3 regions of the Micromonospora sp. NPDC005237 genome follow, and region 3 is predicted to be linked to each of the others. Evidence: riboswitches for the same ligand, from Rfam matches in the RefSeq annotation. Region 3 holds a riboswitch; each other region holds the start of a gene.

Region 1 (9,515 bases), on a different contig from region 3:
GGCGGGCGTGCGCCCGGGCCAGGCTGCGGTGCGCGTGCGCCTGCCCGGCCACCTCGCCGCCGCGCCGCGCCGCCGCCAGCGCCGTACGCTGCACCGCCAACTGGTCGTGCCAGCCGCCCTGCCGGTCCAGGAAACTGGTCAGGCTCCAGGCCAGCTGCCAGGCGTGTCGGTCGAACCCGCTGGCGGAGCATCGTTCGACAAGCGCGATCAGCACGTCGCGCTCGCGCGTGAACCAGGCCATTGCCTCGTCATGGTCGCCGAACTTCTCCGCCCGGACGCCGGCGACGGCCGGGGCGAGGGTGATCGGATCCCAGTGCGGGTGCAGCAACACGGCCGCGCCGTGCGCGCTGTGCAGGTAGTGGTCGAAGAGCCGGCCGCGCGCCTCGGCCCGGTCGCCGGCCGGATCGTGTTCGGCGGACAGCTCGGCCGCGAAGGCCCGCAACAGGTCGTGCATCGCGTACCGGTCCGGGCCGCGCTCCAACACCAGATGCGCGTCGGCCAGCTCGGCGAACGCCGCCCGGACGGCCCGTCGACCGCCGCCGGCGAGACTGACCGCGGCCGCCGTACTCACCGTCACGTCCGTACTTCCCCCGACCAGCCGGAACAGCCGCGCGGTCGACGCCGACAACAGCCGGTACGACCAGGACAGCGCCCCCCGCACACTGCTCTCGTGCTCTCCGGTGTCCAGTCCGTCCAGCCGGCCGTCGGCCCGGAGCTGCGCGCCCAACTCGGTCAGGGGCAGCTGGGGCCGGACCACCGCCCGGGCCGCCACCACGACCAGGGCCAGTGGCAGCCGGTCGCAGAGTCGGACCAGCTCGTCGACGGCGGCCCGCTCGACCCTCGCCCGCGCCCCGATCCGCGCGTAGAGCAGGGCCTGCGCGTCCTCGGCGGTGAGCAGATCCAGCACGACCGCCTCGGCGCCCTCGGTGGCCACCAGCCCGGTGAGCCGATCCCGGCTGGTCACCAGCACCAGGCAGCCGGCGGCGCCCGGCAGCAGCGGCCGGACCTGCGCCGCGTCCCGGGCGTTGTCGAGCAGCACCAGCATCCGCCGACCGGCGAGCAGACTCCGGTACAGCGCGGTCTGTGCCTGCTCATCCGCCGGCACCTCCCGCGGCGGCACCCCGAGCGCGGCCAGGAAACCCCGGACCACCTGCTCCGGGCTGCGCACCACACCGCTGTGGCTGTAGCCCTGCAGGTTGGCGTAGAGCTGCCCGTCGGGGAAGTGTCCGGCGGCCCGGTGCGCCCAGTGCACGGCGAGCGCCGTCTTGCCCACCCCGCCCGCCCCGGAGAGCACCGCCAGCGGGACCGCCCCGGGTTGCGCCTCGGCGGACGCCCGCAGCGCGTCCAGACGGGCCAGCTCCGGACCGCGCCCGGCGAAACCCCGGACATCCGACGGCAACTGCGCCGGGATCGGGCGCTCCGGGTGCGGCCTGGCGACGTGGCCCGCTCCGGTGGGGGCGGGGGACGGTCCGGGAGTGGGCACGGTGATCTCACCGCGCAGGATGGCCTGGTGCAGCTGGCGGAGCTCGACGCCCGGGTCCGCGCCGAGCGCGTCGGCGAGCCGGTCCCGCAGCCGGGCGTAGTACGCCAGCGCCTGTGCGCCGCGACCGGCCGCGGCCAGCGCGTGCAGCAGCACGGCGGCGACCGGTTCGTCCAGGGGGTGGTCGTCGGCGAGCCGGGTCAGCGGGTCGATGACCGCTTCCGGCTCGCCCCGCCGCAGCAGGCCGCGGGCCCACTGCACGGCGGTGTCGGTGTGCCGGCGGTGCCAGTCCTGCCGGACCCGGGCCGCCCACTCGCCGGGCAGCCCGGCCAGCGGCTCGCCGCGCCACAGCTCCAGCGCCCGGCGCAACAGCTCCACCCGCTCGGGGTCGTCGTCAACCAGTCCATCGGCCCGGTGTCGCAGCACGTCGAAGTGCGGGCCGTCCACTGTCTCCGGTGGCTGGTCCAGCAGGTACCCGCCGGAGCGTCGTACCAGCGCGTCCGGTGCGCCCGCGTCGGCCAGCACGCGGCGGAGCCGGGCGAGGTAGACGTGCAGGTTGTGGCGAACCCTGGGCGGTGGCGTGTCGCCCCAGACCCGGTCCACCAGCGACTCCACATGGACCGGTCGGCCGACGTCGACCGCCAGCGCGGCCAGGACGGCGCGCTGGCGGGCTGCTCCGGCGTCGACCAGGCGGCCGTCCGCCCAGACCTCGACCGGCCCGAGGACCCGAATCTCCATGAACCGCCGCTCGCCGCATCGCCAGTCGGACAATCCGCCGACGGACGGCCGGATTGAGGTTCCGGCAGGAATTCGTCGACCTGCCGCGCAGATCATCGTTGGCACAGCGGCATCAATCAATGCGATGTCGGCAATTCGACTCACGGCCTGTTCCGGTCGTGACGACACCGGAGGTCACCATCGTGCGAAGTGCTCTGCGAAGGTTCACGTCCGCCCTGCTCGGCGTGGTTGCCGTGGGCGCCGCGCTCGGCGTCGCCCCGAGCCCGGCCCAGGCCAACTACGCCTGCCCCTCGGGTCTGCTCTGCCTGTACGCCGGGACCAACTTCAGCGGGGACATCTTCCTGCTCGACGGGCCGTACAACGGCTGCAACGACGTCGGGCTGCCCTCGTACTTCCGCAACAGGACCCAGTCGATCATCAACAACCGACCGTCCGGCACCGTCTCCACCTTCTGGGACAACGCCAACGCCACCGGCCTGCTCGGCTACCAGCACGCCTACGGCTACCGGGCGAACCTGGCGTACGACTCGGCCGCGATCGGGGGGAACTGGAACCAGCGGATCGAGGCGGTCCGGGTCTGCTGATCCGCGGACCGAAGCGGGCAGGGGGGTGCACGACGGCGCCGGTCGGAATTCCACGGGGGACTCCGACCGGCGCCGTCACGCGGCTCAGCCCGGGTAGTAGCAGACGTTCGGGATGACCGGGCCGCCGTTGACCCCGAAGATCGCGAAGCCCATGTACGCCCGGGTCTGCGGGCCGTACTCGCCGTCCTCGGCGATGTTCGCGTACACGATGTCTTCGTTGATCTTGTGTTGGGCGTACCGGACGGCGTCGCGGGTCTTCGGGCCGTAGTTGCCGTCGAGGCTCAGTGAGCGCGAGTAGCAGTTGTTCAGCGCCTCCTGAAGCACCAGCACCGCCGAGCCCGAGTGGCCGTAGGTGAGATAGCACTGTTTGTTCCCGGTCTGCCAACCAACGGTCGGCACGTGCATGTCCGCGCCGCCCGGATAGCCGCCGACCCGGTAGAAGGTCAGGCTGGTGCAGGGGCTGGACGCGTGCGCGGCGGTCGGTGCGAGCAGGGTCAGGCCGGCGCTGGCCAGGACGGTCACGAGGGTGGCGGCGGCGCTGCGGCGGCCGATGCGGCTCCGGTGGATCGGCATGCTCTCCTCCTGGGAAGGTTGCCGGGGTCGACCCGGTGTGCTTCCGAGCATCGCGGCCGTCGATCTATGGTTTCCTGCCCGAACGTCAATTCCCAGGAGCGCCGATGCCCGTCGACGCCGTGATCTTCAGCGGGCAGGGACCGCACGCCGAGCTGGCGTGCCACGATCGGCGCCTCCTGGGAGCACGGCCGCTCCCACCACCCGCCGATCGGCCCGTTCCTCACCTCGAACTGCTCCGTCGCACCATCGCCTGGCTGCGTACGGGCGGTGACATCCGGGCCTGATCGGAATCGGTCCATGATGGTCGGTGCACAGCCGCGCGTGGTCCGCAACCGCTGGCAGAGGCGCCGCGCGTGCGCCGGTGAACAAGTTCACAAGCGTTGGGCGAGGGTCACCGACCGTGCCTACCGTCGATCGAGTCCACCACCGTGGACGCCACGACCGGCAACGCCAAATCCTGCCCCCGGTCGTCGGATACCAGAACCCCGGGCAGGAGCGGGGGACCCACGTTCCTCGGTGCATGTCACCTCGGGGTGAAGCCGCCACCGCGCGGCCGGGCTCCTCGGCCCGAACCCGACAGCTCACCTCGCCGGCGTGGAGGAACCACACATGACGTCTGTCCACACGCCCCGTCATCGACGGGTCACCACCCGCCGCGTCGCCGTCGGCACCCTGGCCGTCGGCGCGATCACCGGCGCCGTCGCCCTCTTCGGCCCCGCGGCCCCGGCCCAGGCCGGTGTCAACTGGGACGCGATCGCCAAGTGCGAGTCCGGCGGCAACTGGAAGATCAACACCGGTAACGGCTACTACGGCGGGTTGCAGTTCTCCCAGGGCACCTGGGCCGGCTACGGCGGCAAGAAGTACGCCGCCCGTGCCGACCTGGCGAGCCGCGGCGAGCAGATCGCCATCGCCGAGAAGGTGCTCGACGGGCAGGGCATCGGCGCGTGGCCGACCTGCGGCCGCAAGGGCGGCTCGTCGGGCGGCTCCGCCACGAAGTCCTCGACGAAGTCGACCGCGAAGTCGTCGAAGTCCACCGCCGGGAAGGACCGGTCCACCGCCCCGAAGGAGCGGTCGTCGCGCGGCGACCAGCCGGCGACCCGCAACCACGAGCGCACCGCCCCGGCGGCCAGCGGCGACACGTATGTGGTCAAGCCGGGGGACACCCTGTCGGAGATCGCCGACAGCCACCGCCAGGCCGGCGGCTGGCAGGCCCTGTACGAGCGCAACCGGCAGCTGATCGGCGCCGACCCGGGTCTGATTCTCCCGGGCCAGCGGCTCAGCCTGTAAGAGCACCAGCAGCGGGCGCTCGACCGGATTCCGGTCGAGCGCCCGCTGGCATGTCGTGCAGGCGGGTGGGCGTCAGGCGGCCGAGGCGGTCGCCGTCGACAGCGACCCGGTGGTACGGGTCTGCCGCGGAGCCGAAGCCCGCTCCGGGGACCGGCCGGTCGACGTGGCGGCGTCGGGTCGCTGCGGGGCGGCTGTGGGCGGTGTGTCGTCCGCCCGACGGGCCAGCCGGAGCGACTGTTCAGCGGTGCTGCGCGCCGCACACGGCCAGGGTTGGCCGGCGCAGAGCAGGTTGCGGCACGCGCCCTCCTCGTCCGACTCGTGTGCGGCCAGCACGTCGAGCGCGAGCTGCCAGAGCAGCGGATCGGTCACGTCGCGCGGACGCTCGGCACGCCGGCTCGCACGGTTGCTCATGTCGTCGGACATGGTGGTCCCCCCTGTCAGGCTGATTCCCCGAAACCTCTCCACTCGCACCGCCGGCAAAACCCCCCACCTGCTGTGATCTGCGTGGCAGCGCCGATGCGGCCCCGCGAGGCGGCCCCGCCGCGCGACCCCGGCCGCATCGGACATGTCGGCCGTCATCTGAGCAACACCGCGACCTCGCGGTCCTGACGACAGCCGGGCGGGCAGTGCGTCGTGCCGTCAGTCCGGCAACAGCGGCATCTCGACGCCCGGCTCCCGGCCCAGCAGGACCGCCCGGGTGAGCGCCGAGGAGCCGAACCGGTCGCGGACCGCGTCCACCGCGGCGTCCAGGTCGGCCCCGGGGTCGGCCTGGAACGGCAGTTCCGGCTGCACCGGGTTGTCGTCGAGGTTGCCCACTGAGACGCCGACCAGGGTGACGCCCCGCCTGTCGATCTCCGGTAGCGCGGCTCGCAGCAACGCCCGCGCGGCGGCGAGCAGCGGCACGGTGTCCGCGGTCGCCTTGCGGACGGTGTGCGAGCGGGTGGCCCGGGTGTAGTCGCCGAAGCGCAGCCGCAGCACCACCGTGCGCCCGGACCGCCCGGCCGCCCGCATCCGTCGGGTGACCCGGTCGACCAGGCCGGCCAGGATGGCGTCCAGCTCCGCCGGGGCATGCGGGGTACGTCCCAACGCGTGCTGCGCGCCCATCGAGCCCCGGCGGCGGCCGACCTGCACCGACCGGGGGTCGCGCATGTGGGCCAGGGCGTGCAGGTGCCGGCCGGCACCCGCCCCGAGCAGGGACACCAGCGCGGCCTCGCCGAGCCGGGCCACCTCCCCGACGGTACGGATCCGGCGCTCCCGCAGCTTGGCCGCGGTGACCGGGCCGACGCCCCACAGCCGCTCCACCGGCAGCGGGTGCAGGAACTCCACCTCGGCGTCGGGGGCGACGACAAGCAGCCCGTCCGGTTTCGCCACCCCGCTGGCCACCTTGGCCAGGAACTTCGTCCGGGCCACGCCCACCGTGATCGGCAGGCGGACCCGGTCGCGGACCTCCCGGCGCAGCCGCTCGGCGATGTCGGCCGGTGCGCCGACCAGCCGCCGCAGGCCGCCCACGTCGAGGAACGCCTCGTCGATGGAGAGCCCCTCGACCAGCGGCGTGGTCTGCCGGAAGATCTCGAACACGGCCCGGCTGGCCTGCGTGTACGCCGCCATCCGGGGCGGCACCACGATGGCGTCCGGGCACAGCCTGCGCGCCTGTTGGCCACCCATCGCGCTGCGGACGCCCCGCGCCTTCGCCTCGTAGCTGGCGGCGAGCACCACACCACCGCCGACGATCACCGGCCGCCCCCGCAGGCGCGGGTCGTCGCGCTGCTCGACGGACGCGTAGAAGGCGTCCAGGTCGGCGTGCAGGATGTGGGCGCCGGTCGACACGTACACATGTTCGCACGACGCCCGACCATCGCGGCAGTGAGCTGGGCGAACGCCCGATCAGTCGAGGCAGAACTCGTTGCCCTCGGGGTCGGCGAGCACGAGGTGACCGGCGCCGAGCGGGGGAGCGGGCTCGTGCCGTGCGAGGCGGGTGGCGCCGCGGGCGACGAGCCGTTCGGCCTCCGCCTCCAGGGCCGCCATCCGGTCGTCACCCGTGAGCCCGGGGGCGGCCCGCACGTCGATGTGCACGCGATTCTTGGCCTGCTTGCCCTCCGGCACGCGCTGGAAGAACAGGCGCGGCCCCGCACCCTTGGGGTCGACCACCGCGGACGCGTCGTTGCGGCGCTCCGGCGGCACACCGATCGCGTCCAGTGCGGCGTCCCACGAGTCGAAGTCCCCGGGCGGCCCCTGCAACTCGTAGTCGAGGGCCTCGGCCCAGAACGCCGCCAGGCTGGCCGGGTCGGCGGCGTCGAACGTTATCTGCACCTCGCGGGCCATGACAGCTCCCTCTTTCCTGGTCTGGCTGGTCATGCCGCCACCCTCTCGTGCCTGGCGGACAGGATCGTTCCGCTATTCGTGCAACGATCGGCGGGTGACGGTGGAGGCGACGACGGAGCGGGTGCTGCGGATGCTGGCCCTGTTGCAGCGGCGGTCGTCGTGGACGGCCACCGAACTCGCCGCCGAGCTGGGTGTCACCGACCGCTGTGTGCGCCGTGACGTGCAACGGCTGCGCGCACTCGGATATCCCGTCCAGGCGTCGGTTGGCGTTGGCGGCGGCTACCGGCTCGGCGCGGGCACCCGGCTGCCGCCGCTGCTTCTCGACGACGAGGAGGCGATCGCTACGGCGGTTTCCCTGCGACTGGCGTCGGGAGGCACGGTCGCCGGGGCAGCCGAGGCGGCCCTGCGGGCACTCACGAAACTCGACCAGGTGATGCCGGCGCGGCTGCGCGCCGAGGTGCGAGCGGTGCACGGCTGGACGGAGACGCTCATCGGCCCGGTGGTCGAGATCGACGCGGAGCTGCTGGTGACACTCGCCCGTGCCTGTCGTGACGCGGTGCGGGTGCGGTTCCACTACGCCGGCCGCGACAGCGGTGAGCGGGAGCGGACGGTCGAGCCGGTCCGGATGGTCACCACCGGCCGTCGCTGGTATCTGATGGCCTGGGACGTCGATCGCGACGACTGGCGTACGTTCCGCCTGGACCGGATGCGGGCCACGGTGGCGACGACCTGGCGCTTCCCGGCGCGTGACCATCCGGATCCGATCGCCTTCGTGCAGCGGTCGGTGACCGACGCGCCCTACCGGTATCTCGCCCGGGTGCGGGTGCACGCCCCGCCCGAGCGCGTGCGCGAGGCGGTCCCACCACAGGTGGGACGCGTCGAGGCCGGTCGCGACGGCTGGTGCGTGCTCGTCGTCGGCGGCGACAGCCTGGACGGGCTCGCCGCGCACATCGCCCGCCTGCGCTACGAGGTGGAGGTGGTGGAGCCCGCGGAGCTGCGCGAGGCCGCCGCCCTGCTCGCCCGCCGGCTCGCGGCGATGGCCGGGTCGGCGTCGGAGCGCACGGTGTAACGCCGCAGCGACACCGGGCTGCCGTCCGGGGCGGTCCACGATGCCGTGCTGCTGCCCGTGTACCGCCATCCGGTGCGCTCGTACAGGGCGACGGCCGCGGCGCCGTCGGCGACCACCTCGAGCACCAGACGCACCCCGCGCGCGTCCGCCCAGTGCCGTGCCCGGGCCAGCAGAGTGCTGCCCAGCGCCAGCCCGCGGGCGGCCGGCGCCACGAAGAGCCGAGCCACCTCGGCCGTCGGATCGGCGCGCGGCTCGTCCGCCGGGTCGGGCAGGCGGTGCACCGCGACGTGTCCGACGATCGTTCCAGCGGTGTCGACGGCGACCCAGGCGCGCGCCGGGCGCGGCTCGCGCAGCCAGCGGTGCGGGTCGGCCGGCCAGTTCAGCGGATAGCGGTCCACCCGGTGGACGTCGGCGAGCGCCGCGACGCAGCCGTCGAGGTCGGCGGCACGCCGGCGGCGGACGCGCGGTGGGTTCACAGGTCGTCGAAGGGGCGGGCGTAGCGGAACTCGCCCCGGATCGACTCGCGCCACGCGTTCAGCGGCCGGGCCATGAAGTACCGCGCACCCCACGGCTGTGGCGGGGTGACGCCCAACTCGACGGCGGGCCGGAACCCGAAGCGCGGGTAGTACTCGGGATGCCCGAGCAGCACCACGAGGGGTTCGTCGCGGGCGTCGGCCGCGCCGAGCACCGCGTGCATCAACGCCGTGCCGACACCGCGACGCTGCCACGCGGGAAGCACGCCGAGCGGCCCCAGGCCCAACGCCACCGGCTCACCGCCCACCCGGCCGCGGGTGGCCACCACGTGCCCCACCACCTGGCCGTCCGAATCGGTCGCCACCAGGGAGTACGCGGGCAGCCAGCCCTCGTCGGCCCGCAGCGCGTCGACAAGCGTCGCCTCGACCGGCGTCGCCTCGACTTGCGGTGTGTCCACTTGCGGTGCGTCGACTGGCGTCGCCTCGACTTGCGGTGTGTCGACCGGCGTCGCCTCGACCGGCGCGGCGTCGTCCGTGGTCTTGGCGAAGGCGGCGGCGTGCACCGCGCGGATGGCGTCGACGTCGGCGGGGGTCTCGCGTCTGATCAGCACCGCGCCACGATACGGGTGTCGCCGGCAGCAGCTCCACGCGTTTACCGGTCGGCGATCGCCGATGACGAATGCCCCGGCCCGTCGATCCGGATGCTGCCCAACGCGACCGTCGTGCCGGGCGAAGCGACATCGACCCCGTTCCGCCGCGCTCCGGAGGCGTCGCGCGTGACCTGCGCGGCCCCGCTCCGCCGCGCTCCGGAGGCGCCGCGCGTGACCTGCGCGGCCCCGCTCCGCCGCGCTCCGGAGGCGCCGCGCGCGATCTGCGCGACCCCGCTCCGCCGCGCTCCGGAGGCGCCGCGCGCGACCCGCGCGGTCCGGCAGCGCGACCGGTGGGCATGATGCGGCAGAGCCATATACCTGTGAGTCATAAATATGACC
Region 2 (9,515 bases), on a different contig from region 3:
CACCCGCCCATCCCACCAGGTTCCCCCTTATCGGGGCAACTTGACCTTACCGGTCGCAGCGCCCGAGAGCGTCTGGCCAGCGGGGCGGTGGCGGAGGTCAGCCGACCCGGGTGAGCAACGTCACCGGCGCCCCGTCACCGGCGTACCGGTAGGGCTCCAGGTCAGCGTCCCACGCGGTGCCGAGCGCCTTGTCGAGGGCGTGCGACAGCGCCTCGGGGGCCCGGGCGGAGGCCATCAGCGCCCGCAGCCGGTCCTCGCCGAGTTGGATGTCGCCGGCCGCCCCGACCGTGGCCCGGAAGAGGCCACGGGCGGGCACGTACATGAAGCGCTCACCGTCTGCGCCGGGACTCGGCTCCTCGGTGACCTCGAAACGGATCATGGGCCACTGCCGGAGGGCAGCAGCCAGCTCGGCGCCCGTCCCCGGACGGCCGGTCCACCCGCACTCGGCCCGGCGGGCGCCGGGATCGACGGGCTGAGCCGTCCACTGCAGGTTGACCGGCGCGGCTAGGACGCGCGCGATCGCCCACTCGACGTGCGAGCACACGGCGAGCGGGGTCGAGTGGACGTATACGACGCCACGCGTTGGCACGGTGACCTCCCGGAGAGCGAGGTGCGTCTTCCCCTACGACCTCGTCCACCGGAGTGGTTGCTGCAACACATGATGACTCCTGTGACGGATGGTGCGCCAGGGAATCGGAAAAAACGCCTGCCGGAATAGCCGGACGGGTGGTCTCCGTTGCCTCTCAGGACACCGCGACGACCAGCCTGATGTCGTGGTCCTGTACAGTTCCATCGGCGGCTTCTGCCGCGTTACACCTTCGCGGGCCGACTCAGTGTCACCCGCACACAGCCCCCGGACGTCCAGTCCTCCCGTACGTCTTGCAAGGAGTACCTCCGTGGCGAGCAACACCTCTAAGACCGCGCGCGCGTCCGTCCGGGCCGGCCAGGCTGGCCAGGGTGGCGCCCTCAGCGTGCTGGGCGAGTTCAAGTACCTCATCCCGCTCAACGGCGGCAAGCACGCCTACGTGCGCAACCTGACCAACGGCAAGACCGCGCACCTGCGCACCGACTCCGACGCCTTCGTCGAGGAGATCCGGGTGCTGGCCGCCGCCGGCCACGCCGCCAAGATCCGGGCGGAGATCAACAACCTGGCTGCCGTTCACCCGAACGACGGCTGGGAGGCCACCGAGAAGCGCCTGGTCGCGGCCGGCGTCTTCGAGGGCTGAGCCCTCCCCCACCGCAGCACCAGCAGACCGCCCGCCGGGAGTTCCCGGCGGGCGGTTTCGCGTCCGGCGTGTTCAGGTCGGGTCGAGCAGGGCGACCTCGCCGGTGCTCAGGTCGTAGAGGCCGCCCACCACCGCCACCCGACCAGCCGCGACCGGCCCGGCCAGCAGGTCGTCCGCGCGCAGCGCGTGGACCGTACGCCGGACGTGCCGGCGGATCGCCTGGGGATGCACCGCCGGGTCGTCGAGCCCGGCCTCGGTGACCGCCGGGGCGATCTCGTCGATCAGGTAAGCGAGCGAGCCGCCCGGCCGCTCCCCCGATCGCAGCGCGTCCACCGTCGCTCCCACCGCCCCGCACCGCTCGTGTCCGAGCACCAGCACCAGCGGCACGCCGAGCTGACCGACCACGTACTCGATGGAGCCGCACACGGCGCGGTCGAGCACGTGCCCACCGGTACGGATCACGCAGATCGCACCGAAGGTCTGGTCGAAGATCGCCTCCAGCGGCACCCGCGAGTCGATGCAGCCGAGCACCACCGCGTACGGCTGCTGGTCGCCGGAGGCGGCCGCCGCCGCGGCGGTGACGTCGTGGCCGTGCACGGGTTGGCCGCTGACGAACCGCCGGTTGCCGGCGAGCAGCTCGGCGAGCGCGGCGCGGGGCGTACCCCCGGCCTGCCGCCCCTGTCCCGCCACCTCCATGCCGTTCAGCTTGGCTCGCCGCCGACGGTCACGGGCGGGGTCGGGAATGTTCGCCCGGCGCGATTGGCGTGGCGTCTCGGCGGGTAGCCGGTGTTACCGCCGGGTATCCCGGTGCTGATGAGGCCGGGGCGGCCCGGGGAGGTGGCGATGCCGGAGCGGTTCGAGGTCGGTATGCCCGACGGCGTACGGCTGCACGTGGAGGTCACGGAACCTGCGGACGCCCCGGTCACGGCCGTCCTGCTGCACGGCTGGACGCTGGACGGGCGCAGCTGGCACCGGCAGGTGGACGCGCTGACCGCCTCGGCCGGCGACGCCGTGCGGGTGGTCACCTACGACGCGCGCGGCCACGGCCGGTCCAGCTGCATGGCGTTGCCCACGGCCACCCTGGCCCAGCTCGGCGACGATCTGGCCGCCGTCCTCGACGCGGTCGCGCCGACCGGTCGGGTGGTCCTGGTCGGGCACTCGATGGGCGGAATGACGATCATGGAGTACGCGCACCGCCACCCCGGCCACTTCGCCGCCCGTACGGCCGGCCTGGTCTTCGTCTCGACCACCGCCGAGGGGCACACGCACACCGTCTACGGGCTCTCGCCGCGCATCGCCCGGCTGATCCGGCTCGCCGAGACGACGGGCGCCGGTGTCCTGGCCCGGTGCGGCTCGTGGCGCGCGCCCCGGGCGCTGCTGAACGCGTTGCAACCGAGCATCCGGTGGATGCTCTTCGGCGACCGCTGTGATCCCTCCGACATTCGGCTGGTGACCTCGGCGGTGGCCCGCGCCTCGCTGCGCTCGATCGGCGGCTTCCGCGCCTCGATCGGCGCCCAGCGCCGGCTGGACACCCTCACCGCGCTGGCCCACCTGCCGGCCGCCGCCCTGGTCGGTGACCGGGACCGGCTGACCCCACCGCCGTGCGCCGAGTCGATCGCCGCCGCCCTGCCGGCCACCGAGCTGACCGTCTGTCCGGGTGCCGGACACATGCTGATGATGGAGCGCCCGGACGAGGTGAACGCCGCGCTGACCGGCGTACTGCGTCGGGTGCTCGCCGCGCCGGCGCGCGACGGGCACGACGCGAGCGCGACCGGGACGGGTCGCTGAGCACGTTCCCGCACCTCGGGCGCGAAGCCCCGGGCCCGGGGCCGTACCCTTCTGCGGTTGGCCCGCGCGGTTCGCGCCGTCTGCCGGCGACATCGAAGGAGCGTGCGTTGACCGACCAGACCGCCCTGGAGCAGGAGATCGCCGTCGAGCAACGGCACCTCGACCGGGTGTACGCCCGACTGGCCGAGCTGCGCCAGTCCGCGGTTCGGGCCGAACGGGACGGCTACCGGATGGCCCGGGTCGGCACGTTCGGCGCGCTGGTCGAGCGCGACGCGATGGTCTTCCACGCCGCGCAGCGACGGCACACCCTCGACGCCGAGCACGAGGGGCTGGTCTTCGGCCGTCTGGACCTGCGCGACCGGCAGGTGCTGCACGTCGGGCGGCTCGGCATCCGCGACGAGGACGCCACCACGCTGGTCGTCGACTGGCGCGCGCCGGCCGCCTCCGCGTTCTACCAGGCCACCCCGGCGCAGCCGCTGGGCGTGGTGCGTCGTCGCACCATCTCCTCGCGCGCCGAGCGGGTCACCCGGATCGAGGACGACCTGCTGGACCCGACCGCCGCCCCGGAGGGGATGACTGTGGTCGGTGACGGCGCGTTGCTGGCCACCCTGTCCCGCGCCACCGGTCGGGGCATGCGCGACATCGTGGCGACGATCCAGCGGGAGCAGGACGAGGCCATCCGGTCGCCCGGTTCCGGGGTGACGATCGTGGCGGGCGGTCCGGGCACCGGCAAGACGGCGGTCGCCCTGCACCGGGCGGCCTTCCTGCTCTACTCCGACCGCAGCCGGTACGCCGGCGGGGGCATCCTGGTGGTCGGGCCGTCCACCGTCTTCGTCGAGTACATCGCCTCGGTGCTGCCCTCGCTCGGTGAGGACACGGCGACCCTGCACTCGCTGGGCAGCCTCTTTCCGGGAATGACCGCCACCCGCACCGACCCGCCGGAGGTGGCGGCGGTGAAGGGCTCACTGCGGATGCGCCGGGTGCTGGAGCGCGCGGCCCGCGACGCGGTGCCGGGCGGCCCGGGTGAGCTGCGGCTGCTCTACCGGGGCACGCTGCTGCGGCTGGACCGGGCCGAGCTGGACCGGATCCGGGACCGCGCGCTGCACCGTGGCGCCCGGCGCAACGAGGCACGCCGGGCCGGCTTCGACGGGGTGTTCGCCGCGCTCTGGGCGCAGGCCCGGGCGGTGGGCATCACCCGGCTGCCCGAGCACCGGGCCTTCGAGGGCGAGATCGCCGAGCGGCCGGAGTTCCGGGAGTTCCTCAAGGCGTGGTGGCCGCGCCTGCACCCCCGACACGTGCTCGGCTGGCTGGCTCGCCCGGATCGGCTGCGTCGGTACGCCGGCGGCATCCTCTCCGGCGCGGAGATCAGGCTGCTCACCGCCGCGTACCAGAATCTGGACACCGCGGGCCTGACCATCGCGGACGTGGCGTTACTGGACGAGTTGGACGCGCTGCTCGGCAAGCCCATGCAGCCGGCGCGGGCCCGCCGTGACCCGTTCCAACTCGCCGGCGGCGTGCGCGAGCTGAGCACCGCCAGCGACCGGCAGCGGGCCGCCCGCGCGGCGGCCCGGGAGCGTCCGGAGGACTACCGGGAGTACGCGCATGTGGTGGTGGACGAGGCGCAGGACGTCTCGCCGATGCAGTGGCGGATGGTCGGACGGCGCGGCCGCCTGGCCTCCTGGACCGTCGTGGGCGACCCGGCGCAGACCGCGTGGATCGGTGATCCCCAGGAGCTGACCCACGCCCGGGACCAGGCGCTGGGCCGTCGCAAGCGGCACGATTTCACGCTCACCACCAACTACCGCAACTCGGCGGAGATCTTCGCGGTGGCGGCGGCGGAGATCCGCCGGCTCTACCCCGACCTGTCGCTGCCGAACGCCGTACGCTCCACCGGTATCGACCCCGTCGAGCTGGTGGTGCCGCCGGCCGGGTTGGAGACCGCGGTCGTGGAGGCGGCCACCGGCCTGCTGGCCGAGGTGGACGGCACGGTCGGGGTGATCACGCCGGTCACCCGCCGCGACGAGGTCGCCGGTTGGCTCGGCTCACTCGGCGCGGCGCGGCTGCAGGTGGTGACCAGCCTGGAGGCGAAGGGCATGGAGTACGACGGGGTGGTGCTGGTCGCCCCGAGCGAGATCCGGGCCGATCCGGGCTCCGGCGTACGAACGCTCTACGTGGCGCTCTCCCGGGCCACCCAGCGGCTCACCACCATCGACCCGACCGGCTGACCTGCGGGTTGCCGTGTCGAAGGGTGGGCCGGTCCGTACACTTGCATACATAGCGATGTGAGCATACATTTGACCGGGTCCCGGGTGGCGACGGAGGGTGGATTTCGTGGGAGCAGGTCATGACCACCACCACGGGTCGGTCACCAACGCCGCCCACCAGCACCGGGGCCGACTCTGGGCCGCGTTCGGGCTGCTCGCGACCCTGATGGTGGTCGAGGGTGTGGCCGCCTTCCACACCGGCTCGCTCGCCCTGCTCTCCGACGCCGGGCACATGTTCACCGACGTGCTGGGCATCGGGATGGCGCTCGCCGCGATCACCGCCACCCGGCGGGCCACCGGCGACCCGCAGCGCACCTTCGGGCTCTACCGCCTCGAGGTGCTCGCCGCCCTGGCCAACGCCGTCCTGCTCTCCGGCGTGGCGGTCTACGTGGTGATCGAGGCGATCGGCCGGTTCGGCGACCCGCACGAGGTGCTGACCGGCCCGATGCTCGCGGTGGCCGTCCTCGGCCTGCTCGCGAACGTGATCGCGTTCGCGCTGCTGCGCGCCGGCGCCCGGGAGAGCATCAACCTCCAGGGCGCCTACCTGGAGGTGCTCGGCGACCTGCTCGGCTCGCTCGGCGTGATCGGCGCGGCGCTGCTCATCGCGGTCACCGAGTGGTGGTGGGCCGACCCGTTGGTCGCGGTCGCCATCGGCGTGTTCATCCTGCCGCGCACCTGGCGGCTGGGGCGCGCGGCCGTCCGCATCCTGGTGCAGGCCGCCCCGGAACACCTCCAGGTCACCGCCGTGCACGACCGACTGGCCGCGGTGCCCGGCGTGGTGGAGGTGCACGACCTGCACGTCTGGACGCTCACCTCGGGCATGGAGGTGGCCTCCGCACACCTGATCATGGCACCCGGCGGGGAGGTCGGCACGGTGCTCACCGCGGCGCGTACCGCCCTGCGGGAGGACTTCCGCATCGAGCACGCCACGCTGCAGATCGAGCCCGGGTCCGCCACGGGCGCCTGCGGTTCGATCGAGTGGTGAGCACCTATCTGACGAAAAGACCGTTTTGCCGTCATCTTTGGTGGCGGCGCAGACACCTTCCGTCACATCGACTGCACACGTCCCACCTGCCCCGGTAGGCTCGTCCCCGGCCACCACCCGGCGGCGCCCTCCCGGCGCCGGTGGCGGCCGCCGCCTAATCACCCGAGAGGGCGAACCGGGGAACCACGTTCCTGGGGTGCATCCGCGTCAGCGGTAGGGATCTTCCGTCCCGAACCCGTCAGCTAACCCGGTCGGCGGCTGACGGAAGGACATGCGTAGTGGCACCAGCACGACCACCCGCCGCCCGACTCGCGGCACTGATCGTCATGATGGTCACCCTCGGCGTCGCCCTACCGGTGGGCGCCGCCACCGCCGCTCCCCCCGGCGGCCTGCGGGCCGCCGCGGCGCCCGACGGCGACGAGGAGGGCGGCACCCCCGCGCTGCGGGCCCAACTGGAGGCCGCCAGCAAGGGCTACCTGGACGCGAAGCGCGCCCTGGACACCTCCGTCCAGCGCCAGCAGCAACTCGCGGCCAAGCTGAAGACCACCGAGGCCGAGATGACCGTGCGCAACGGCAAGGTCGGCGAGATCGCCGGCGTGGCGTACCGCACCGGCCGGCTCAGCACCGTCTCGGCGTTGCTCAACACCAACACCCCCGAGGGCTTCATGGACCGGGCGGCCGCGCTGGACGTGGTGGCCGCCAACGAGGACCGGGTGCTGCGCGACCTGCACGCCACCCGGGACGAGGCCAACCGCACCCGCACCGCCCTGGACGGCGAGATCCGCGAGCAGCGCAAGCAGGTCGAGGTGATGGCCAAGCGCAAGGAACAGGCCGAACGGGCCCTGGCGGTCGCCACCAGCAAGCCGCGCACCACCGCTGCCGACACCAGTTCCAACCGGGGCACCTCCACCGCCAACGCCCAGCCCGCGCCGCGCAACTCCGACGGCTCCTGGCCGTCCGAGTCGTGCAGCGTCAACGACCCCACCCCGGCCAGCGGCTGCATCACCCCCCGCACCCTGCACGCCCTCAACCAGGCGAAGGCCGCCGGCTTCACCCGGTACGTCTCCTGTCACCGCTCGGGCGGCTCCGGCGAACACCCGAAGGGCCGGGCCTGCGACTTCGCCGCCCAGAAGGGCGGCTTCGGCGGGGACGCCACCGGCGGCGACAAGACGTACGGCAACAACCTGGCCGCGTACTTCATCCGCAACTCCGACCGGCTCGCCGTGCTCTACGTGATCTGGTACAGGCAGATCTGGCTGCCCAGCAGCGGGTGGAAGTCGTACAGCGGGGGGAACGGCGACCCCTCCAGCGAACACACCAACCACGTACACCTGTCGGTGTACTGACCCCACCGGTGGCCGGCGCACCGTCGAGCGGGTGCGCCGGCCCCGGGTACGTCAGCGGACGTACCCCGGACGCCGCCGGTGATCGGACGACCCGGCCGGGCCGGGCCGGCAGCATGTCGGGTATGCCGCGAATCCCACCCGCCACCCGCAAGGCGCTGCTCACCCTGCACCTCATCACCTCGCTCGGCTGGCTCGGGGCCGACCTGGTGCTGCTCACCCTCGGCATCGCGGCACAGCGCGGCGCCGACCCGGCCGTGGTCTATCCGGTCGCCGGGCTCGTCGGCACGGTGCTGTTCGCGCCGCTGAGCGTGCTCGTCTGGCTCGTCGGCGTCGCCAGCGCGCTGCTCACCCCCTGGGGCCTGGTGCGCTACCGGTGGGTGCTGGTCAAGCTCGTGATCACCACGGCGATGGTCGGGCTGGTGCTGTTCCTGCTCACCCCGAACCTGCGGCACGCGAGCGCGCTGGGCGCCGCCCTCCCCGCCCGGGATCGCGCCGACCTGGTGATCGCGCCCGCGGTGTCGACCAGCCTCATGATCATCGCGACCGTGCTCTCCACGTACAAGCCCTGGGGCCGCCGAGCCACCCGGCCGACCGGCGCGCGGAGCGTGCCGCGCGAGCGCGCCGCCACAAGGACGTAGCGGCCACCGGGAGGCCACCACGACGCGAGACCGCAGCCGCGGGGTGGGTCAGGCCGGGGGTTGTTCGTCGGGGGTGGTGTCCAGGGCCGCACCGAGGCGGGTGGCCAGGGCGAGGTGGGCGGCGCGGGCCTGTTGGAAGGCGTACCGGAACAGGGGCGTCGGCGCGCGCAGGGTGATGTCGACGTCGATCCGGACCAGGCCGTCCGGCTCGGCGCGCAACCGGGTGTGGTTGCGGACGGTGGTGGCCGGCCACTGGCGGGCCACCGTGACGATCTCGTCAGGTTCGCTGATCAGCACGTCCGCCTGGTAGGTGGTGCGGAAGCGCAACGGCCCCACCGCCAGCCTGTCGTTGATCGTGTAGCTGGCCCGGGCGCCCGGACGGGGCGGCACCCGGCGGACCCGGACGATCAGGGGGTGCAGTTCGCCCTGGCGGGTCAGGTCGCTCAACAACGCCGCCGCCTCGGCGAGTGAGCAGCGGGCCTGGACGGTGTAGCTGAAGCTGTCGCTGCTGAGCACACAGTCTCCCGACGTCGCTGGTCGCACGATTGTCCCGTACGCGGCTCAGGCTGGCAACGCCCGGACGGACACCGTCCGTTGTCCCGGTATTCGCGCAGCATTCCCATTACGGTCGGCTGATGGGAAATCACCGGTTGTGACGAGAGGTGGACACATGTTCGGTGACGACCGGTGAGCGGGCACGTGATGGTCTTCGCGCCCACCCCGCAGCTGACGGTGACCGTGGATCAGCCGAACGACCAGCCCGAACTGCACCTGCACCCCGGCGGCCAGGGCGTCTGGCAGGCCCGCATGGTGCTGTCGCTCGGGGTCGACGTGGTGCTCTGCGCCGCGCTCGGTGGCGAGGTCGGTCAGGTGCTGGAGCCGCTGCTGGTCAGCGAGGGGGTGGACCTGAAGGTGGTGATGCGCGACTCCGGCAGCGGCGGGTACGTGCACGACCGGCGGGGCGGGTCCCGACAGGAGGTCGTGGACGTGCCCGGGGACCGACTGAGCCGCCACGAGCTGGACGAGTTGTACAACCTGGCGCTCGGCGAGGGACTGCGCGCCGACGTGAGCGTCCTCAGTGGCCCGAATGCGCCGTGGCTCGTCCCGGCCGACCTGTACCGCCGCTTCGCCGCCGACCTCGGCGCCAACGGCAGCCGGGTGGTGGCTGATCTGTCCGGTGATCACCTGGGCGCCGTACTGGACGGCGGTGTGTTCTTCCTGAAGGTGAGTCACGAGGAGCTGGTCCGGGACGGTCGCGCCCGCAGTGG
Region 3 (9,515 bases):
GGCAGCGCCGCCACGTTGTAGCCGAAGGCCCAGAACAGGTTGCCCCGGATGATCCCGAGCGTGCGCCGGGACAGCCGGATGGCGTCCACCGCCGCGTCCAGGTCGCCCCGGACGAGCGTGAGATCGGACGCCTCGATCGCCACGTCGGTGCCGGTGCCCATCGCCAGCCCCAGATCGGCCTGGGCCAACGCCGGCGCGTCGTTCACCCCGTCGCCGACCATCGCCACCGACCGCCCCTGCGCCTGGAGCCGCCGGACGACGTCGACCTTGCCGGCGGGCAGCACCTCGGCGATCACCTCGTCGATGCCCACCTCGGCGGCGACCGCCCCGGCCACGGTGGGGTTGTCCCCGGTCAGCAGGACCGGGGTGAGCCCCAGGGCGCGCAGCCGGGCCACGGCCGTCCGGCTGGTCGGCCGGACCACGTCGGCGACCGCGAGCACGCCCCGCGCCCGTCCGTCCCAGCCGGCGACGATCGCCGTACGCCCGGCGGCCTCCGCGTCACGCACGGCCAGATCGACCTCCGGCGGTACGTCGACACCGCGCTCGCGCAGCAGCCGGAGCCGGCCGACCAGCACGGTCCGACCGTCGACTGTGCCGGTGACGCCCAACCCTTCGAGGTTGGCGAAGCCGGTAACCGGGGGCAGCGCTCCGGCCTCGGCGGCGCCCGCGGCGACGGCCCGGGCGATCGGGTGCTCGGAGGCGGCCTCCACGGCCCCGGCGAGCCGGAGCAGCTCGGCGCGGTCCTCGCCGCTCGCCGGCACGACGTCCACCAGGGTCATCCGGCCGGTCGTCACGGTTCCGGTCTTGTCCAGCACGACGGTGTCGACGCGACGGGTGGACTCCAGCACCTCCGGCCCCTTGATCAGCACGCCGAGCTGGGCGCCGCGACCGGTGCCGACCAGCAGCGCGGTCGGCGTGGCCAGGCCGAGGGCACACGGGCAGGCGATGATCAGCACGGCCACCGCGGCGGTGAACGCGGTGGTCGGACCGGCTCCGGTGCCGAGCCACCAGCCGAGGGTGCCCACCGCGAGGGTGATGACGATCGGCACGAAGACGCCGGAGATCCGGTCGGCCAGCCGCTGCACGGCCGCCTTGCCGCTCTGCGCCTGCTCGACGAGGTCGGCCATCCGGGCGAGCTGGGTGTCCGCGCCGACCCGGGTGGCGGTGACGACCAGCCGGCCGCCCGCGTTGATCGTGGCGCCGACCACACCGTCGCCCGGGCCGACCTCGACCGGCACCGACTCGCCGGTCAGCATGCTGGCGTCGACGGCGGACGTGCCCTCGTCGACGACCCCGTCGGTGGCGATCTTCTCGCCGGGGCGGACCACGAACCGGTCACCGACGACGAGCCGGTCCACCGGGATCCGGGTCTCCACCCCGTCGCGCAGCACCGCCACGTCCCGGGCGCCGAGTTCGAGAAGGGCGCGCAGGGCCGCCCCGGCGGTCCGCTTGGATCGGGCCTCGAAGTAGCGGCCGGCCAGGATGAACACGGTCACCCCGGCGGCCGCCTCCAGGTAGATGTTGCCGGCGCCGTCGGTGCGGGTGATGGCGAAGCGGAAGGGATGCGTCATCCCGGGTATCCCGGCGTCGCCCAGGAAGAGCGCCCAGAGCGACCAGCCGAACGCGGCCAGGGTGCCCAGCGAGACCAGGGTGTCCATGGTCGCGGCGCCGTGCCGCAGGTTGGTCCACGCGGCCCGGTGGAACGGCAGCCCGCCCCAGACCACCACCGGGGCGGCGAGGGTCAGCGAGAGCCACTGCCAGTAGTCGAACTGCCAGGGCGGCACCATGGCCAGCAGGACCACCGGCACGCTGAGCACCGCCGACACCCACAGACGGGTACGCGGACCCCGCAGCGGGTCGACCGGCTGCTCGGTCGTCGGCGGAGCCGGCAGGGCCGCCGTGTAGCCGGTCTTCTGCACCGTGTCGATCAGGTCGTCCGGGGTGACGCTGTCGACGTACCGGACGGTGGCCTTCTCGGTGGCGTAGTTGACGGTGGCGCTCACCCCGTCCATCCGGTTCAGCTTCTTCTCGATCCGGGCGGCGCAGGCGGCGCAGGTCATTCCCCCGATGGCCAGCTCGATCCGGTTCGGCGCCTCGGGCAGTGGTCTGCTGGTGGTGGTCATCGTCCGATCCCGTCAGTTGTGCCCGTGGCCGGGGGTGCCGTGCTCGGTCGGCGCCGGCCCGCTCGGAGTGGGGTCGCCCCCGGTCGTGGCGGTGCCGGCGACGACGGTGAACTCGGCGGTGTGCACCCGCCCGCCGTGCCGGAAGTCGAGGTAGAGCCGGTAGCTGCCGGCCGAGGGCACCTCGGCGAGGAAGGTGACCTCCGGACCGGGCCGGGTGCGCCCGTCGCCGGGTGTTCCGTCCGGGTGTACGTGCAGGTACGCGAGATCGCCCCGGCGCAGCGCCACCAGGTGCCCGTACGCGCCCAGGTAGGGCTCCAGGTCGGTGACCGGTCGCCCGTCGCGGCTGACGCTCAGGGTGAGTGACGAGGTGCGGCCGGGCTGCGGCACGCCGGCCAGGGTGACGGTGTAGCCGTCGACCGTGGTGCTGGTGGCCGGGGCGGGCAGCGGCCGTTCGGTCAGCTCACCGGGGACGGTCACGTCCACCCCGAGGGTCAGCGCCTCGCCCCCGGTCGGCGTGAAGTCGGCGAACGCCCGCCACTGCCCCGGGCCGTCCAGCGGGGTGTCGACCCGCCAGGTGCCGTCCGGGGCGAGGTCGGGGTGCACGTGGCGGAAGCCGGACAGGTCCCGCCGGGCGACGATCAGGTGCATCCGCTTGTCGTGTGCCACGTCGTACCCGGTCACCGGGCGGCCGTCCGGCCCGCCGATCCGGAAGGCGAACTCACCGGCCGGAGCGGCGACCGGAACGAGCGTGTAGCCACGGTCGGAGACGAGCAGACCGCCGGGAGTCCGGTCGGTCACCTCGTCGTGCGCGGTGGGGCCCGAGCTGTGGGCGACGCCGCCGTCGGGCCGACTCTCGGCGACCGGGGCGGCCGGGTCGACCACCCGGCCGATCCCGTACGCCGCGCCGAAGACCGCCGCGAGACCGAGGGCGAACCCGCCCATTCTGGTCACCGTGTTCATCCCGGGCTTCCCGCTCACGCCTCGACGAGGTCGTAACCGGCCTCGTCGACCGCCGCCCGGACGGACTCCGCGTCCACGGGTTGCTCGCTGGTGACGGTGACCCGGCCGGTGGCGAGATCCACCTGCACGTCGCGCACCCCGGCGATGGCGCCCACCTCGGCGCTGACCGCGCTGACGCAGTGCCCGCAGGTCATGCCCCGCACCTGGAACGTCGTGTCGACCATCGAATCTCTCCCTTCGTCGCCTGCCAGCCTATACCCCCCAGGGGTAAGGCCGAGGCAGACTCGTGACCGGTCATGTACCGGTACCCGGTGGGGGTATCGGACACGAGGGACGTTACCATACCCCCCAGGGGTACGCTATCCTCGTCGCCATGACCGCACCCACGCCGATCCGCGGCTACACCGCCAGCAAGGACCAGCTGCTCGCGCGGCTCCGCCGCGTCGAGGGGCAGGTCCGGGGCATCGAGAAGATGGTCGACGACGACCGTTACTGCATCGACGTCCTCACCCAGATCTCCGCGATCCAGGCCGCGCTCGACAAGGTGGCCCTGGGCCTGCTCGACGGGCACGCCCGGCACTGCATGCACGAGGGGGCGGCCGAGGGCCGGGCCGACGAGATGGCCACCGAGATGATGGCGGCCGTCGGCCGACTCATGAAACGCGGCTGAGCCGGTCAGTCGGGCTCCGCGTCGAGGCGTACCCGGCGGAGCAACTGGGCGTTGAGCGCCACCACGATGGTGGACGCCGACATCAGCACCGCCGCCACCGCCGGGCTCAACGCCACCCCGGCCCAGGCGAGCACCCCGGCCGCCAGGGGCAACGCCACCACGTTGTAGCCGGCGGCCCAGGCCAGGTTCTGCCGCATCTTGCGGTACGACGCCCGGGAGAGCCGGACCACGGCACCGACACCGCGCGGGTCGGACGACGCCAGCACCACCCCGGCGGACTCGATCGCCACATCGGTCCCCGCCCCGATCGCGATGCCGACGTCGGAGCGGGCCAGCGCCGGCGCGTCGTTCACCCCGTCGCCGACCATCGCCACGGTCAGCCCTCGCCGCTGGAGCTCCGCGACCCGGCTGTCCTTCTCGGCCGGCAGCACCTCGGCGAAGACCTCGTCCACCCCCGACCGGAAGCCGAGATCGGCGGCCACCGACTCGGCCACCGACCGCGCGTCGCCGGTGATCATGGCGATGGTGCGGACGCCTTCGGCACGGAGCTCGGCGATGGCCTGCCGGGCCTCCGGACGCACCTCGTCGGTGAGCGCGAACGCCCCGAGCACGGTGCCCGGCAGCCGCACCAGGTACAGCACCACGGCCCCGCGCGCCGACCATCGGCCGGTCGCCGCCTTCAGGTCGTCCGGGAGCGCTCGGCCCAGATCCCGCAGCAACGCCGGGCCGCCCACCGCGTACTCCGTACCGTCGACGGTGGCCCGCACGCCGCGGCCCGGCAGCGACCGGAAGCCGGTGGCACGCGCCGGGCCGGCGGACCCGGCCGCCGTCACGATCGCCCGAGCCAGCGGATGCTCGCTGTCGGACTCGACGCCGGCGGCGATCCGCAGCGCTTCCTCCCGCTCCAGCCCCTGGGTCGTCACCAGGTCGCTCACCGCGTGCTCACCCCGGGTCAGCGTGCCGGTCTTGTCGAAGAGCACCGCGTCGACGGTCCGCATGCGCTCCAGCGCCAACCGGTCCTTGACCAGGATCCCGCGCCGCGCCGCCAGGGCGGTGGAGAGCGCCACGACCAGCGGGATGGCCAGGCCGAGCGCGTGCGGGCAGGCGATCACCAGGACGGTGACCGTACGGACCACCGCCTGGTCGGGCTCACCGAGCGCGGTCCAGACCGCCAGCGTCACCACGGCTGTGCCGGCGGCCACGTAGAACAGCGCGGCGGCGAACCGGTCGGCCAGCAGTTGGGCCTGCCCACCCGAGCGCTGCGCCTGCGCGACCATGCGCTGAATGCCGGCGAGCGCGGTCTCGTCACCCAGCGCCTCGACCCGGACCCGGATCGCCGAGTCGGTGGCGACCGTGCCGGCCACCACCCGCTCGCCCGTCGACCGGGCCACCGGCCGCGATTCACCGGTGATCATCGACTCGTCCAGTTCGGCGTCGCCATCGACGATCCGGCCGTCCGCCGGCACCCGACCCCCGGGCCGGACAAGCACCACGTCGCCCACCCGCAACGCGCCGACCGGCACCGGCTCGGCCTGCCCGTCCGCCGCCACGCGCTCGGCCTCGTCGGGCAGCAACGCGGCCAACGCCGCCAGCGCCCCCCGGGCCTGCCCGATGGCCTTCATCTCCTGCCAGTGCCCGAGCAGCATGATGGTGACCAGCGCGGCCAACTCCCACCAGAAGTCCAGGTCGAAGGCGCCCAGGCTGGTGGCCAACGACGCCGAGTACGCCACCGTGATCGCCATCGCGACCAGCAGCATCATTCCCGGTGCCCGGTCCCGGATCTCGCGCACCGCACCGACCAGGAACGGCCAGCCACCCCAGAGGAAAATCACCGATCCGAGCACCGGCCCGACCCAGGAGCGGCCCGGAACGTCCCACCGGAGCCCGAGCCCGTCCACCACCAGGTGGCTGGTCAGCACCACCGGCAGGGTGAGCACCAGGCAGACCCAGAACCGGCGGCGGAACATCGCCGGGTCGTGGCCGGCGTGCTTGTCGTGGCCGGCGTGCTTGTCCTGGCCGGCGTGCCTCTCCGGGCCGGCGTGCTGATCGTGGCCGGCCGGCGTCGCGTGCTGGCTCTGGTCGGCGGCCTGCTCAGGGGCGGGCTCGGACGCGGGCATGACTCCAACATGCCGCTCCGGGCGACGCCGCGCGGGCGGTTCGACCATCCGACACTCCGCCACGACCTGCGACACCCGGTCCGGCTGGCTAGCATTTCCGGCGATGGCCTACCGGACCCCACCGCCCAGTCGGGCACCGGCGCCGCCACGGCGCGGCGCCTCCGCCGACCGGCCGGTCCGACGGCTCACCCTGTGTGATCACCGGGTCGCCAGCCGGCAATCCGATGCGCCCGGCACCGCGTTCGACCGGCGGAGGTGAACCGACCGGCCCGTCGGCACGTACCCCGCACCGGATCGTTGGGAGTTCTCGCATTGGGTTCCGACCACAGCCGTACCGCTCCGCCCGTCCCACCCCGGGTCCGGCGGATCCTCGTCGCGACGGTGGTGCCACTCTTCGTGGCCACCGTCGTCGCCGCCGTGGTGCTCTGGCCACGGGACGGGGCGCCGCAGACCGGCGGCGGCACGGACGCGCCGCGCCACCACGGCACGGTCACCCGGGTGGTGACCGAACCCTGCCCACCGTCGGCCAACCCGGAGGGCACGCCGGCCACCGGGCCGTGCGGGACCGTGGACGTACGGATCGAGGACGGGCCGAGCGCCGGCCAGCAGGTGCAAACGCCCGTCCCCGCCGGGCCCGGCGCTCCGCGGGTCGAGGTCGGCGACGACGTCGTCCTGGTCGAGCTGACCGACCCGACCGATCCCGCCACCAGCAGCTGGAACATCGCCGAGCATCAGCGCGGAAAGCCGCTGGTGTGGCTCGCGGTGGTCTTCGCCGCCGCGATCGTCGCGTTCGGCCGGTGGCGGGGCCTGGCCGCGCTGGCAGGGCTGGCCGCCAGCTTCGCCATCCTGCTCACCTTCGTGTTGCCGGGCATCAGCGCCGGCCGGTCACCGCTGCTGGTGGCGGTGGTTGGCGCAGCCCTGATCATGTTCGTGGTGCTCTACCTGACACACGGGGTGACCGCGCAGACCTCGGTCGCGGTGCTCGGCACCCTGGGCAGCCTGGTGCTCACCGGCGTGCTCGCGACCATCGCCACCGCCGCCACCCACCTGACCGGCTTCGGCAGCGAGGACGCCACCACGCTGTCGATGTTCCAGGCCGATGTCGATCTGCGTGGCCTGCTGCTCGCCGGGATCATCATCGGCTCACTCGGGGTGCTCGACGACGTGACCGTCACCCAGGCCGCCACGGTCACCGAGCTGGCGAACGCCAACCCCGGCCTGAGCCGGCTGCAGCTCTACCGGGCGGCCACCCGGGTCGGCCGGGCGCACATCGCCTCCACGGTCAACACCATCGTCCTGGCGTACGCGGGCGCCTCACTTCCGCTGCTGCTTCTGCTCACCGCCGACACCCGCCCCCTCGGGCAGATCCTGACCAGCGAGTTCCTCGCCCAGGAGATCGTCCGCAGCGCGGTCGCCACGCTCGGCCTGATCGCCGCCGTACCCCTCACCACCGGGCTCGCCGCCGTGGTGACCGCGGCCGGGTCGACGCCGGCGCAGGACGCGGCCGCCGACGTCCTGACGCCGCGCCCCCGTCCGGACCGGACGGAGGCGTTGGCCGCCCTCAGCTCCCCGCCAGCGGGTCGGTCCGACGGGCCCGACCCGGAGCGGAGCGCACCCCCATCCACCGCCACCACCGGGTGGCCAGAGCCGAACAGGAGCACGGATACGGCATGGTGACACTCCTCAGCGTGACCGGATCGGGCCTACGCCCTGAGAACCGCGTCACTGGTCACTCAACGCCATGGCGAAATGACGCTTTTAGTCGGCATCAGGACGTAGCTCAGGCGGTGGACTCTCGGGTAACCTCGCTGCCGGTCACCGACGAAGGCGCGCAGCGGCGCCTGCGGTGCCACCGCCCAATCGCCAACCGGCGAGCCGGGGACCCAGGTACGTGGGGTGAATCCGCGACAGCGGTAGGGGCCACTTCCGCCCCGAACCCGTCAGCTAACCCGGTCGGCGGTCGACGGAAGGGAACATTGTGACGGCACCCCTACGCCGCTGGTTGACACCCGTGGTGGCCGTGCTCGCTGCGCTGACCGTGTTCGCCGGGCCCCTCCCGGCCCACGCCGCCCCGACGACCCCCACACCGTCCGGGCACGAAGAGGAAGACGAACCCAAGCTCCTCAACGACGTCATCGAGCAGACCAACCGGGACTACGTGGCGGCCAAGTCCAAGCTGGACAAGTCCAAGAAGCGGCAGCTTGAGCTGGCGTTGCAGGTCGAGCGGGCGAAGGCCGACCTGGAGGCGCTGGCCCCGCAGGTCGGGCAGATCGCCGCCCAGTCGTACCGGACCGGGCGGATCGGCGCGATCGCGATGCTGCTGGAGAGCGACGCCCCGGACTCGTTCGTCCGACGGGCCGCGGCGCTCGACGAGATGAACATGGTCAACGAGAAGAAGCTCGCCGAGGTCAACACGGTCAAGACCCGCGCCGAGCAGGCCAAGCTGGCCCTCGACGCGGAGGTCCGCGAGCAGCAGAAGCAGACCGCCCTGATGGCGAAGGACAAGCGCGACGCGGACAAGGCGCTCGCGCTGGTCGGCGGTCAGGGTTTCACCGGCGGTCTGGTCGACGCCGTCTCGCCGGTCGCCCGGATCGGCCCGGGTCGCACCGCCGACGGCGACTGGAAGGCCGAGTCATGCAGCGAGGACGACCCCACCACCTCCGGTTGTGTCACGCCGCGCACCCTGCACGCGTACAAGGAGGTCAAGCGGGCCGGGTTCAACCGGTTCGTCGGCTGCCACCGCAACGGTGGCCCGTTCGAGCACCCGAAGGGCCGCGCCTGTGACTGGTCGTTGCAGAAGAGCGGCTTCAGCCCGTGGCACAACAACGACACCCGCATGTACGGCAACAACGTCGCCGCGTTCCTCATCCGCAACGCCGACCGCCTCGGCATCTACTACGTGATCTGGAACCGGCAGATCTGGTTCCCGGCGACCGGCTGGAAGTCGTACAGCGGACCGTCGAACCACACCGACCACGTGCACATGTCGCTGCTCTGACCCGGTGCCAAGAAGTCGAGGGCCGTCCCGCATCAGGCGGGGCGGCCCTCGTCGCGTCAGGCGGCGGAAGTTGCCGGGGCGGTCCGCGTCAGGCGGCGGCGGAAGCTGCCGGGTCGTCCGAGGCGCCGGGCGCGTCGAACGTCGCGGCACCCGCCGGTGCGGGGGTAACCGCGCGCACCACACCGGCGGCGAGCCGGTACGACATGCCCACCACCGCACACCGCCCCTGCGCCACCTCGTCGGCCAGCACGGGCGACTGCCCGAGCAGCGTCTCGACGGTCTGCGCGATGTGGATGTCGACGATGCCGTCGACGTCGTCCACGCCCTCGGCGGTGGCACGTCGCAGGCTGGGCAGCACCGCGTCGACCACCGCGGGCAGGTGTCCCGGCGGCGCGACGCCGGTGGCGGCCGCCTCACGGGCGGCCTGCACGGCACCGCACGAGTCGTGGCCGAGGACCACCACCAGTGGGGTTCCGAGCACCGTCACCGCGTACTCCACGCTGCCCAGCACCTCCGGGCCCGCGGTGTGTCCGGCCGTACGGACCACGAAGAGGTCGCCCAGCCCCCGGTCGAAGATGATCTCAGCCGCCAGGCGGGAGTCGGAGCAGCCCACGATCACCGCGAACGGGTGCTGCCCGTCGGCCACG

What was found. Region 3 has a riboswitch for cyclic di-AMP ahead of ABZT87_RS08510 (hypothetical protein). Riboswitches for the same ligand answer to the same signal wherever they lie in the genome.
Region 1: it holds a riboswitch for cyclic di-AMP, as region 3 does, so the genes downstream of both, ABZT87_RS18465 (transglycosylase family protein) here and ABZT87_RS08510 (hypothetical protein) in region 3, are expected to answer to the same signal.
Region 2: it holds a riboswitch for cyclic di-AMP, as region 3 does, so the genes downstream of both, ABZT87_RS11250 (hypothetical protein) here and ABZT87_RS08510 (hypothetical protein) in region 3, are expected to answer to the same signal.

The regions. Positions count from the first base shown of each region.
Region 1 covers NZ_JBEXHJ010000006.1:260,852-270,366, forward strand. The annotation lists gene ABZT87_RS18445 (BTAD domain-containing putative transcriptional regulator) at 1-2,218, opposite strand, end outside; gene ABZT87_RS18450 (peptidase inhibitor family I36 protein) at 2,401-2,802, shown strand; gene ABZT87_RS18455 (peptidoglycan-binding domain-containing protein) at 2,887-3,375, opposite strand; gene ABZT87_RS18460 (hypothetical protein) at 3,480-3,659, shown strand; cyclic di-AMP (ydaO/yuaA leader) riboswitch at 3,841-3,985, shown strand; gene ABZT87_RS18465 (transglycosylase family protein) at 3,985-4,662, shown strand; gene ABZT87_RS18470 (hypothetical protein) at 4,735-5,073, opposite strand; gene dinB (DNA polymerase IV) at 5,302-6,489, opposite strand; gene ABZT87_RS18480 (VOC family protein) at 6,547-6,984, opposite strand; gene ABZT87_RS18485 (YafY family protein) at 7,079-8,053, shown strand; gene ABZT87_RS18490 (GNAT family N-acetyltransferase) at 7,948-8,529, opposite strand; gene ABZT87_RS18495 (N-acetyltransferase) at 8,526-9,137, opposite strand.
Region 2 covers NZ_JBEXHJ010000003.1:515,095-524,609, forward strand. The annotation lists gene ABZT87_RS11215 (glycoside hydrolase family 3 N-terminal domain-containing protein) at 1-3, opposite strand, end outside; gene ABZT87_RS11220 (DUF3145 domain-containing protein) at 98-589, opposite strand; gene ABZT87_RS11225 (hypothetical protein) at 897-1,226, shown strand; gene ABZT87_RS11230 (carbonic anhydrase) at 1,299-1,922, opposite strand; gene ABZT87_RS11235 (alpha/beta hydrolase) at 2,070-3,014, shown strand; gene ABZT87_RS11240 (AAA family ATPase) at 3,122-5,239, shown strand; gene ABZT87_RS11245 (cation diffusion facilitator family transporter) at 5,346-6,263, shown strand; cyclic di-AMP (ydaO/yuaA leader) riboswitch at 6,405-6,536, shown strand; gene ABZT87_RS11250 (hypothetical protein) at 6,590-7,609, shown strand; gene ABZT87_RS11255 (hypothetical protein) at 7,732-8,247, shown strand; gene ABZT87_RS11260 (SRPBCC family protein) at 8,296-8,763, opposite strand; gene ABZT87_RS11265 (PfkB family carbohydrate kinase) at 8,935-9,515, shown strand, end outside.
Region 3 covers NZ_JBEXHJ010000002.1:759,706-769,220, reverse strand. The annotation lists gene ABZT87_RS08540 (heavy metal translocating P-type ATPase) at 1-2,123, opposite strand, end outside; gene ABZT87_RS08535 (hypothetical protein) at 2,136-3,083, opposite strand; gene ABZT87_RS08530 (copper ion binding protein) at 3,098-3,307, opposite strand; gene ABZT87_RS08525 (metal-sensitive transcriptional regulator) at 3,457-3,753, shown strand; gene ABZT87_RS08520 (heavy metal translocating P-type ATPase) at 3,759-5,720, opposite strand; gene ABZT87_RS08515 (YibE/F family protein) at 6,183-7,547, shown strand; cyclic di-AMP (ydaO/yuaA leader) riboswitch at 7,714-7,844, shown strand; gene ABZT87_RS08510 (hypothetical protein) at 7,849-8,868, shown strand; gene ABZT87_RS08505 (carbonic anhydrase) at 8,957-9,515, opposite strand, start outside.